Regions from separate parts of the Bradyrhizobium sp. USDA 4541 genome, predicted to be linked through region 1. Evidence: predicted binding sites of a transcription regulator. Region 1 holds the regulator's gene; the other holds the start of a gene.

Region 1 (6,081 bases):
CGGTGTCGGCGATGGTCTCGCCGCGGCCGAGCTGCATCTCGGCGCCGGTCAGCATGATGGATTCACCGCCGAGCTGGCGCATGCCCACGTCGAACGACACCCTTGTGCGGGTCGACGGGCGCTCGAAGATCATCGCCAGCGTCTTGCCTTCGAGCGGCTTCCTGCCCTTCTCATGCGCCTTCAGCTTCGCCTTCATGGCGGCTCCGGCGGACAGCATGTTGCGCAGTTCGCCGAGCGGCAGCTCGTTGATATCGAGGAAGTGACGGACCGGCTTGCTCATTGTCCAGCCGCCTTCTTCGGCTGCGCCACCGACAATGTCGCGCAGGCGCGCTCGAGCGCGGTGATCGACTGGTCGATCTCGGACTCGGTCACGATCAGCGGCGCCAGGAACCGCACCACATTGTCGCCTGCGCCGACGGTGAGCAGCTTCTCGCTGCGCAGCGCTGCGATCAGGTCGCCCGACGGCACCACGGCCTTGACGCCGATCAACAGCCCCTCGCCGCGTACCTCCGACAGCACGCCGGGATAGCGGTCGACGACGGAGGCGAGCTTCTGCTTGAGCAGCAGCGACATCTTCTGCACATGCTCGAAGAAGCCGGGTTTCAGCATGACGTCGAGCACGGCATTGGCGGCGGCGACCGCGAGCGGATTGCCGCCGAAGGTCGAGCCGTGCGAGCCGGGCGCCATGCCGGCCGCGGCCTGCGCGGTCGCCAGCACCGCGCCGATCGGGAAACCGCCCCCGAGCGCCTTGGCCAGCGACATCACGTCCGGCGTGACGCCGGTGCGCTTGTAGGCGAACAGCTCGCCGGTTCGGCCCATGCCGGTCTGCACCTCGTCGAAGGCGAGCAGCAGGCCGTGCTCGTCGCACAGCGCGCGCAGTGCCTTGAAGAACGCCTGTGGCGCCGAGCGCACGCCGCCCTCGCCCTGCACCGGCTCGATCAGGATGCCGGCGGTGTGCGGACCGATCGCCTTCTTCACCGCGTCGATGTCGCCATGCGGCACCTGGTCGAAGCCGTCCATCGGCGGGCCGAAGCCCTCGAGATATTTCGCCGAGCCGGTCGCCGCCAGCGTGCCCAGCGTGCGGCCGTGGAAGGCGCCCTCGAAGGTGATGATGCGGTAGCGCTCGCCATGGCCCTTGGAGAAGTGATAGTGGCGGACCAGCTTGATCACGCCCTCCATCGCTTCAGCGCCGGAATTGCAGAAGAACACGAAGTCGGCAAAGCTCTGCTCGCACAGCCGCGCGGCAAGCACCTCGCCGTCCGGGCTCTTGAACAGGTTCGACATGTGCCAGAGCTTGGTCGCCTGTTCCTGCAGCGCCTTGACGAGATGCGGATGCGCGTGCCCGAGCGCGTTGACCGCGACGCCCGAGGTGAAATCGAGATAGCGGTCGCCGTTGGTTGCGATCAGCCAGGCGCCCTCACCGCGCTCGAAACCGAGATCGACCCTGGCGAAGACGGGGAGCAGATGCGACGTGGCAGCGTTGGTCATGACGATCACTGACGGTTTTTAAGCCGACAATTGCCGCGCGCCTTGACGCCAGCGCAGCAACGGCCAGCTTCGGAAAACAAAACGGCCGCCTTTGCGGGCGGCACGTGGCGGGCATTCTATGCTGCGGTCGGTAAGTGTCAATCGCCACGAAGTGGCCTTCCTGCAATGCGAAACGAGCGCAATCCGGAGCATTCCGGTGCGGTGGAAAAGCCTCATCGCGATGCTTAACTGTGTGGGAACATGTGGACGCACGACCGCGGACTCTTGCGCCAGAGTCACGCCATATTGTAGCGTTTGGCCTGTCGGGTACGACATCTCGTGCGGCGGTACTGGACCCTCTAAGTAGCCTTTGTGTCTCGCGTAAACGTTCGGGCGCAACACCGTGCCCGGCGAGGGCTAAGGGATTCTGGCCGCAGGGATATTTGTCCAGATTGGCTCGCAGCGCCGCTCCAATGATTGGCCGGCGCTACGCGAAGGGAAGAATGCGATGACTGTATTGACCTGGTCCGACGATCGCGTCGAGCAGCTGAAGAAACTCTGGGAGTCCGGCCTGTCGGCCAGCCAGATCGCGGCGGAACTTGGCAATGTGACGCGAAACGCCGTGATCGGCAAAGTGCATCGGCTCGGCCTCTCCGGCCGCGCCAAGGCACCCTCCACGGCCGCGCCGCGGCAGCGCAAGGCCCGCCCCGCCCAGCACATGATGCGGGTGGCGCGCCCGGTCTCGCGCGGCAACACCGCGCTGGCGCACGCCTTCGAGGCCGAGATGGAGCCCGATCCGATCTCCTACGACAATGTGGTGCCGATGAGCCAGCGGCTGTCGCTGCTCGAGCTCAACGAGGCCACCTGTCACTGGCCGGTCGGCGATCCCTCGAGCCCGGAATTCTTCTTCTGCGGCGGCAAAGCGCTCGGCGGCCTGCCCTATTGCGCGCATCACTCGCGCGTCGCCTACCAGCCCGCCGCCGATCGCCGCCGGCCGTCGGCGAAACCGCAGATCAAGTGAGCACTCGGGAAAACGACGGAAGACCTCAAAGACAAATCCCCGCGAAAGCGGGGATTTTTTTGTGTGACGCAGCCCGGATGGAGCCAACGGGGCGCTCGTTCGCGCGACCCGTCGGCTCCATCCGGGCTACCGCTACATCACCGGCCTCGTCCCGGCGCAGGCCGGGACCCATAACCACGAATGGGTGTTGTTAGAAAGCCGTCTGGCCGCGTGCCGATTGCGCTGGCCGCGGCGTATGGGTCCCGGCTTTCGCCGGGACGACGCCGTGTTGCGGTTTATGAATGCCGCATGGCCGTTACGGCTGCGGCTCGGCCTTGGCAAAGCGGTCGTCGAGCGCGTAGCCGGCGCCGCGCACAGTGCGGATCGGATCCTGCTCGCGGCCCGGATTGAGCAGCTTGCGCAGGCGGCCGATATGCACGTCGACGGTGCGCTCATCGATGTAGATGTCGCGGCCCCAGACGCTGTCGAGCAATTGCTCGCGGCTGAACACGCGGCCGGGATGCTCGAGGAAGAATTCGAGCAGGCGATACTCGGTCGGCCCGAGATCGATCGGACGGCCCGAGCGCGCCACGCGGCGCTTCTCGCGGTCGAGCTCGATGTCGCCGTAGGTCAGCACGGTCGCAAGCCGCTCCGGGCTGGCGCGGCGCAAGAGGCCCTTCACCCGCGCCAGCAGCTCCGGCACCGAGAACGGCTTGACGATGTAATCGTCGGCGCCGGTGGCAAGCCCGCGCACGCGCTCGCTTTCCTCGCCGCGCGCGGTCAGCATGATGATCGGAAGCTGCTTGGTCTCGGGCCGCGCCCGCAGGCGGCGGCACAGTTCGATGCCGGACAGGCCCGGCAGCATCCAGTCCAGCACCACGAGGTCGGGGACGCGCTCCTTCAGCCTTGTATCCGCATCGTCGCCGCGCCCCACCGTCTCGACATCGTAGCCTTCCGCATCGAGATTGTAGCGCAACAGCGTCGTCAGCGCTTCCTCGTCTTCGACTACCAGAATGCGTGCGCTCATCGGTTTAAGTTCTTTCTCTGTGGTGATCCGTTGCCCAGACGCAAACCGAAACGCTTACTTCCTTGAGCATAGTCCCCGCGGAAACGATTTGTCGCGAGGATCGTCCAGTTTCGCTCTTGCCGGTTCCGTGCTTGCCGATCATGCCTCAGTTGCCCGGCACCGTGGTGGCAAAAGTGGTCATGTCGCCCTTCGGGCGCTTGTCGGTGATCTGCTGGCCCTCGATCATGTAGAACACGGTCTCGGCGATATTGGTGGCGTGATCGCCGATCCGCTCGATGTTCTTGGCGCAGAACATCAGATGGATGCAGAACGAGATGTTGCGCGGATCTTCCATCATGTAGGTGAGCAGTTCGCGGAACAGCGAGGTGCAGATCGCATCGACCTCCTCGTCGCCCTTCCAGACGTTCATCGCCGCCGGCAGGTCGTGCGCGGCATAGGCGTCGAGCACCGACTTGACCTGCGACAGCACGAGGTCGGTCATGTGCTCGAGGCCGCGGATCAACTTCAGCGGCTGGAAATCGCTCTCCAGCGCCGCGACGCGCTTGCCCATGTTCTTGGCGAGGTCGCCGATCCGCTCGAGATCAGTGGCGACGCGCATCGCGCTGACGATCTCACGCAGGTCGATCGCCATCGGCTGGCGGCGCGCGATCGTCAGCACCGCGCGCTCTTCGATGTTGCGCTGCAGATTGTCGATCTCGATGTCGGCGGCGACCACGCGCTTGCCGAGCGCGACGTCGCGACGGATCAGCGCGTCGACCGACTCGGTAATCATTCGTTCGACCAGGCCGCCCATCTCGGCGACCAGGCGGGTCAACTCCTGCAGGTCGCTGTCGAATGCCTTGGCGGTATGTTCAGAAGCCATCGCTTGTCTCCCTCAACCATGATCCCGGGGATCATGGCTTCGTGTCCTGAATTTTAGCATGACCTGATCGGAAAACCGGTTTCCACTTTTCCGGATCATGCGCCGGTCAACCGAACCGGCCGGTGATGTAGTCCTGGGTGCGCCGATCGCTCGGTGAGGTGAAGATCTTGTTGGTGTCGTCGAACTCGATCAGCTCGCCGAGATACATGAAGGCGGTCTTGTCGGAGACGCGCGCCGCCTGCTGCATGTTGTGGGTGACGATCGCGATCGTGTAGTCCTCGGAGAGTTCCTGGATCAGCTCCTCGACCTTGGCGGTCGAGATCGGGTCGAGCGCCGAGCACGGCTCGTCGAACAGGATCACCTCGGGGCGCACCGCCACGGTGCGTGCGATGCACAGGCGCTGCTGCTGGCCGCCGGAGAGCGACAGGCCGGAGGCGTTCAGCTTGTCCTTGACCTCGTTCCACAGCGCGCCGCCGCGCAGCGCCTTCTCGACCCGGTCGTCCATCTCGGACTTCGAGATCTTCTCATAGAGGCGGATGCCGAAGGCGATGTTCTCGTAGATCGTCATCGGGAACGGCGTCGGCTTCTGGAACACCATGCCGACCCGCGCGCGCAGCAAGTTGAGGTCGAGCTTGGGGTCGAGAATGTTGGTCTGGTCCAGCATCAGCTGGCCGACCGCGCGCTGACCCGGATACAGGTCGTACATCCGGTTGAAAATGCGCAGCAGGGTCGACTTGCCGCAGCCGGACGGGCCGATGAACGCCGTGACGCGGTTGGTGCCGAGCGTCAGGTTGATGTTCTTCAGCGCGTGGTGCTCGCCGTAATAGAAGTTGAGGTTGCGCACCGTGACTTTCGGCGGCGCTTCCGGCAGCGGAACCTGGGGAATGTGGCCTGCGGCAGTCGTGGAGACGGAAAGCTCGGTCATTTTGCGGCCCTTTCGGCACCAAGGATACGCGCGCCGATATTCAACGCGAGCACGGTGAATGTGATGAGCAGCGCGCCGCTCCACGCCAGCTCTTTCCAGTAGGCGTAGGGGCTCTGCACGAAGTTGTTGATGGTCACTGGCAGGTTGGCCATCGTCTTGGTCAGATCCAGGCTGAAGAACTGGTTCGACAGCGCGGTGAACAGCAGCGGCGCGGTCTCGCCGGCGACGCGGGCGGTCGCCAGCAGCACACCGGTGATCAGACCCGATCGCGCGGCACGATAAGCGATCCGCTTGATCACCAGCGAACGCGGCAGGCCGAGCGCGGAGGCGGCCTCGCGCAGCGGATTGGGCACCAAGAGCAGCATGTCCTCGGTGGTGCGCAGCACGACCGGGATCACGATCACCGCGAGCGCAAGGCTGCCTGCGATCGCCGAGAAGCCGCGCATCGGCACCACCACCGCACCATAGATGAACAGGCCGATGATGATCGACGGCGCGCTGAGCAGGATGTCGTTGATGAAGCGGATCACCGAGGTCAGCTTGTCGTGCTTGCCGTATTCGGCGAGGTAGGTGCCGGCGAACAGGCCAAGCGGCGCGCCGATGCCGACGCCGATCACGGTCATGATGACCGAGCCGACGATGGCGTTGAGCAAGCCGCCTTCGGTCGAGCCGGGCGGCGGCGTGTTCTGGGTGAACAGCTGCACGCTGAGGCCGGCAAGGCCGTTATAGAGCAGCGTGATCAGGATCAGCGCCAGCCAGGTGACGCCGAACAGCGCCGCGCCGACACAGAGTGCGCGGAT
Region 2 (6,081 bases), 3.2 Mb from region 1:
GCCGGCGAGCGCGGCGTTGCGCGGCGCACCGAGCGCCTCATATTGGTGATCGGTGAACAGCGGCGGCAGACCGTCCCGGGTGGGCTGCGACGTATGGCAGCCGCCGCAATTGGCCTTGTCCGGATCGTTGAACAATTGCAGGCCGCGCAATTCGCTCTCGTTCAATCGCGCCCTGCCCTCCAGCCAGTAGTCGAACTTGCTGGTGTAGGGATGGAAGCTCGGCTCCTCAACCTGATAGCGCGCGACGGCAAACATCGCCTCCGCGACCAGCAGCCGCGTATTGTCGAAGACACCGGCGCCGAACAGCTCGGCGAAGCGCGGCGCGTAGCTCGCCTGGCGCAGCTTCTGCGCCACGATTTCGGTGCTGCCGCCGTCCATCTCGTTGGGATCAAGCAGCGGGAAGATCGCCTGGTCCTGCAGCGTATCGGCGCGGCCGTCCCAGAACAGTCCGCCCTGCGGCACGATGTTGACCGCCGACGCGGCAGTCCCGGTCGCGACCTTCTTGGCGCGCGGAGCCTGCTGGCCGAGCGCGGCCAGTTGCGCGAAGTCGACGACATTGTCGTCTTCGTCCTTTTCCGGCCCGATGCTGAAATTCGGCTGCCGCTCGAGATAGGTCAGGCCCGGCACGGCGCGTGTCCCTTGCCGGGATTGCGCGGGCCCGCCGAGCATCACCGGCCCATCATTGGGTGGCCCGTAGGCGTGGTCCGGACTGTGACAGGACGCGCATGACAATGCGCCTGACGAGGACAGCGACGCGTCGAAAAAAATCTTCTGGCCGAGCTGCGCCATGGCGGACAGCGGAGCAACAGGCGGACGCCTGAGCTGCACCGGGTTCGGATTGGTCCCCGGAAGTCCCTGCGTCTCGACGGCCGCAACGGCGCCGGCCATGCACAGCAGGCCGGCGCCGAGAAGCCACAAGGTGCGGCCATTCATATCAGATCCAGTGTCGTTAAGCGTTTTCGCGCGAACTGGAGACCAGTTCGCGCGAGCAGAACGCGTCAGGGCAGAGCTTCGGTTCTGATTGGATCAGAACCGAAGGGCGTTAGTGGTGATGGTGATCGTCCGGCGCGCTGACGATGACGGTGCCGGCGGTCGGATCGAGAAACAGCGTGTCCTGCCGGTACTCGTGGTCCTGGCCGTGGCCGCGCTCGAAGTCGAACATGTCGGCGATCGATTCGACGTTGTCGTCGAACGAGCCGCCGCCGAGACGCTGGCCGTGCAGCCAGTTGTCCTCGATGAAGCGAACGACGGAGGCCTGCGAGATGCGGGTGTGGCTGACGTAATTCCGCTTGGCGAAGGGCGAGATCACCAGGAACGGGACACGCGTACCGGGACCGCAGCGGCCGTTTACCGGCTGGCCGTTGAGGCCGTTCGGCGGCGTCTGCCTGCCGATACCGCGACCGCACTGGCCGGGACCGTTGACCTGGTCGGCGGTGGGATCATACGAGGCGCTGATCGGTGCAAGGTACTGGTGGTCGTACCAGCCGTCGGAGTCGTCATAGGTGATGATGACGGCGGTCTCGCCCCACTCCTTCTGCTTCTGCAGGAAGTTGATCAGCTCGACATTGCCGGCCTGCTCATCGAGCGGATCGGAGTTGCCGGGATGACCGTCCTGATAGGCCGGCATCTTGATGTAGGAGACGGCCGGGAAGTTGCCGACCTTCACCGAAGCATAGAAGTCCTCGAGATCGTAGGCGTGATTGGCCGGATCGAGCGTCTTGCTGCCGGGCACATAGGTGTGTCCGACCGCATTCACCGAGCTCGGCCGCGCATGGCTCGGGTTGGCGGTCGACTTGTAGTACTGGAACCAGGCGTGGTGCGGGATGTAGTCCACGACGGTGCCGTTGACGTTGCTCGAGAACGTGCTGCGGCCGCAGTTGGTGGTGCCGTTGCTGTTCTTGAGCGTCAGGTCGAAGCCGCCCATGAAGCTGCCCCAGCTAATCTGCTCGGCATTGAGCAGGTCGCCGATGTTCTTGCTGGTCATCAGGACCTGGCTGGTCGTGCTAGAGCAGGCATCGTAGGCAGGGTCGGTATCACCGATCAGCGTCAGGCCGCCCTGGCCGTCGGCGATCGAAGATGACGAGCCGACGATGTTCTGCGCGCCGTTGGTCTGGCCGGAGATCACCTCGAGCGCGCCGGGCGTCGACGGACCAAAGGTGTCGGTCCAGCTGTTGTCGCTCATCGCGAAGTTCTGGGCATAATTCCAGAACGCGGTGACGGTGTTGCCGTCGAAATAGCCCATCACCTGCCCGTTGGTACCGAACGCGCCGACGCCGCCGGCGGTGCCGCGACCGGTGAATTTCGGAAACAGGTCTTCCTTGCCGTTGTCGACTGCCTGCTGCTCGGGCGTGTAGGCGTGGTTCTGCGACTTGGTGTTGGCCTGGGTGCGGTCGAGGCGGAACGGATTGGTTGCGCCGGTGCCGTTGGCCGGATTGGTGTTCGGGTTATTGGTCAACAGATTGGCGCTGGCGAGATTGTTGACCTTCGGCGTATGCGGCTTCGCCGTGAACGGAATCGAGCCGGTCGGGTTGGTCGCAACCGGGTAGGTTGCGAAGTAGTGATCGAACGAGCGGTTCTCGTTGAAGATGACGACGAGATGCTTGATCGGCGTTTGGGTGTGGATGTCGTGCGGATGATGATCGTGGCCGTTATTGCCCTTGTTGTCGTCCTGAGCGGCGGCGCTGCACATCACCGCAGCGGCAGCAACCAGACAGACTCCGACCGTCGAAAGAAATTTGGTTTTCACCGTAGTGCCCCTTTTTATTTTTAAGGATTTATGACGTCGACCTGCGACAAGTTATCCACCACCGATGACAGCGCTGTGTCGGTCGAATGAATGCGACGAACGATGATGCGCGCTCATGTCCGCATCGGTTGCAGATATCGGGGGACCAATCTTTGCGCGCATGACAGACGCCCTCCTCTTCCGTCTCACGCGATCGGCTATCTGTGGACGCGGTTTCGGTCACAAGACATGGAATTGAACGGATCGCGTTGGAGATGACTGCAGCAGTCAGCAATCATGCGAACCGCCGGCTGTCGCGGCTTGCTCACGTCCGAAAAAAATCCGCGCCTTCCGGGGATGTGTCCCGAAAAGCGCGGATGCTTGGTCTGGTGGCGGATGAAGGCCGCGATTCAACTCGGCGTGAAGCCTACCCCTTCATTCCCGTGATCGAAGCACTGACCGCGCGCGGATCGCGCTGCGGCCAGCGGCCGCTCTCGACCTGCGCCAGGAATTCGCCGACGATCCGGTTGTATTCGTCGGGCTCCTCGATGTTGATGGCGTGGCCGCAGTTCGGCATCACCGCGAGCGCGGCCGACGGGATGCTCTGCTTCATCAGGATGCCCGGCAGCAGGCAAGGCCAATCCTCGTCGCCGGTGATGATCAGCGTCGGCACCTTGATCCGCTTCATCTCGTCGACCAGCGTGTAGAGCGAAGGGCGCTCCTTCTGTACGCCCTGCTGGGTGTTGGCCGATCCCACCGCCGAATGCTCGGCCAGCATGGCCTTGAACTCGGCATGGCCGCGCGGGTCCTTGTTCTCGTACTGCACGCGGGTCGGCCCGTAGGCGTAGCGCTCGGCGAAGGTCGGCATGCCCTCCTTGCGGATCATGCCCGCGATCACGTCGGCCTCGGCGCGAAACGTCTCGCGCTTATCGAGCTCGGCGCCGTAGCCGCAGCCACCGATGCATAGCGACAGCGCCCGATCAGGGTGACGTAATCCGAAATGCAGCGTCGCAAAGCCGCCCATCGACAGACCGACGATATGCGCCTTCGGCGCGCCGATATGATCGAGCACCGCCAGGATATCGTCGGCGGCGCGCGCCTGCGAATAGGACGAGACCTGCTCCGGCACATCCGACGGCGGAAAGCCGCGCGCATTGTAGGCGATGGTCCGGAAGCGCTTGCCGAAGTGCCGCATCTGCGGCTCGTAGCTGCGCAAGTCGCCGGCGAACTCGTGAACCAGGATCACCGGATGCCCCGATCCGGTCTCCTCGAAATAGAGCCGCACTCCGTCGTCTGTCACAGCATAGGGCATGTTGATCTCCTGCCTTCTCTCTTTGCTTGTTACGGATTTGGTCGCGTTACGGAATGGTCGCGGCCTTCGGCGGCTTGGCGCGGGGCAGATAGGTGCCGTGGTCCTTGCCGCCAATGAGCGTACCGTTATCGACGACGACCTTGCCGCGCACCATGGTCAGCACCGGCCAGCCCGTGACCTCGAGCCCCTCATAGGGCGTGTAGTCCGCGCCGTCGTGGATCAACTCGTGACGGATCGTCACCTTGCGCTTCGGGTCCCACAGCGCGATGTCGGCATCCGAGCCGACCGCGATCGTACCCTTGCGCGGATAGAGGCCGTAGATCTTGGCATGGTTGGTGGCGCTGAAGGCGACGAAGCTGTTGAGGTCGATCCGCCCCTTCACCACGCCTTCGGAGAACAGGATCGGCAGCCGCGTCGCCACGCCCGGGATTCCGTTTGGCACCCAGCGGAAGCTGGTACGTCCCTTCGGCGCAAGCTTGCCCTGCGGGTCGTCGTAACGGAACGGACAATGGTCCGACGAGAACACCGAAAACACCTTCTGCTGCAGACCTTCCCAGCAGGCCTGCTGGCTGGCGACGTCGCGCGGCGGGGGCGAGCAGACGTATTTTGCGCCTTCCATGTTGAGCTGATCGAGATCCTTTTCGGTCAGCATGAGGTATTGCGGACAGGTCTCGCCCATGACCCGCAAGCCCCTTTGCTGCGCGCGCCGGATTTCGTCCATCGCCTCGCGGTTCGAGACATGCACGATCATGATCGGCACGTCGACGAGCTCGGACAGCGAGATCGCGCGATGGGTGGCCTCGCGCTCGACCGGGATCGGCCGCGAGGTCGCATGGAAGCGCGGCGCGGTGTTACCGGTCCGTTCGAGCCGGTCGGTCAGGAAGCGGATAGCGTCGAAATTCTCCGCATGCATCATCAGCATGGCGCCGGTCTCGCGCGCGACCGACATGGTCTCGAGCAACTCCCGGTCCGACAGCGCGAGGCCCTCATAAGTCATGAAGACCTTGAGCGAGGTGTAGCCGTCCTCGACCAGGGCCGGCAGCTCCTGGCCCAGCACATGCTCGGTCGGATCGGTGAGGATGAGATGGAAGGCGACGTCGACATGGCACTCGCCTTCGGCCAGCGAATGGTAATGCTTCAGCGCCTCGCGCAGGGTCTGGCCCTTCTCCTGCAGACAGAACGGCAGCACGGTGGTGTTGCCGCCGAAGGCCGCCGATCGCGTGCCGCTGGCAAAACCGTCGGCCATTACGATGCCGTCGCCGGACGGCTGGGCGAAGTGGACATGGCTGTCGATGCCGCCGGGCAGCACCAGGCGGTCGGTGGCGTCGATGATCGTAACTGCATCGCCGAGATCATGGCCGAGCGCCGTGATCTTGCCGCCGCGGATACCGACGTCGCAGGCGAAGGTGTCGGCCGCGGTCACCACGGTGCCGCCGCGGATAATGGTGTCGAAGGACATCAGTTTGTTCCCTCCTTCGGTGAGCGGTGTTCGATGATTGCGGCGAGTGGCTCGGCCAGCCCGCGCGTCGGCTTCGGATCGGGACGGCGGAAGGTGCCGGCCACCGCCTTGCGCGGCTTGAGCACGGCGAGCGTCTCCGCCTGCCGCACCGCCGCCGCGACCGGATCGACCACCGGCACCGGAATGCGGTCGCGGACTTTTGCCGCGAGTCCGGCAAGCGGTGCGCCCGACAGAATGACGACGTCGGCGTTGTCCTGATCGACCGCACGGTTGGCGAGCGCGACCAGCAGCTCCTCCTTCTCGGCCTGCACCTCCGAGATCGACTGGAAATGACCGTCAAGCGTGCGAATGCCGGCGCAGCGCGAGCTCAGCCCGTGCATGGCGACGCATTCCTCGTACCAGGGCGCCAGCGCGCCGGCGAAGGTGACGATACCAAACCGGCGGCCGAGCATGCAGGCCGTGAGCATCGCAGCTTCGGCCAATCCCACGACGGGGAAGGCGAACAGCTCACGCGCGCCGAACAGGCCGGGATCGCCGAACGCCGCGATGACAGCGGCATCGACGCCGGGGCCGGCTTCGGCCAGC

The links. The regulator PhoB, encoded in region 1, activates phosphate uptake and scavenging genes when phosphate is short. The targets are predictions, from matches to a motif close to TGTCATNNANCTGTCAT.
Region 2: J2R80_RS25970 (phospholipase C) is a predicted target of PhoB. The motif match lies at 2,766-2,782, and genes of this name have one in related genera.

What each region holds. Positions count from the first base shown of each region.
Region 1 covers NZ_JALJZF010000001.1:2,260,795-2,266,875, reverse strand. Annotated here, with positions in the region: gene argF (ornithine carbamoyltransferase) at 1-280, opposite strand, end outside; gene J2R80_RS10540 (aspartate aminotransferase family protein) at 277-1,488, opposite strand; gene J2R80_RS10535 (GcrA family cell cycle regulator) at 1,976-2,488, shown strand; gene phoB (phosphate regulon transcriptional regulator PhoB) at 2,784-3,494, opposite strand; gene phoU (phosphate signaling complex protein PhoU) at 3,640-4,356, opposite strand; gene pstB (phosphate ABC transporter ATP-binding protein PstB) at 4,463-5,281, opposite strand; gene pstA (phosphate ABC transporter permease PstA) at 5,278-6,081, opposite strand, start outside.
Region 2 covers NZ_JALJZF010000001.1:5,481,389-5,487,469, reverse strand. Annotated here, with positions in the region: gene J2R80_RS25975 (cytochrome-c peroxidase) at 1-933, opposite strand, end outside; gene J2R80_RS25970 (phospholipase C) at 1,043-2,689, opposite strand; gene J2R80_RS25965 (alpha/beta fold hydrolase) at 3,153-4,037, opposite strand; gene hydA (dihydropyrimidinase) at 4,084-5,496, opposite strand; gene J2R80_RS25955 (aspartate/glutamate racemase family protein) at 5,496-6,081, opposite strand, start outside.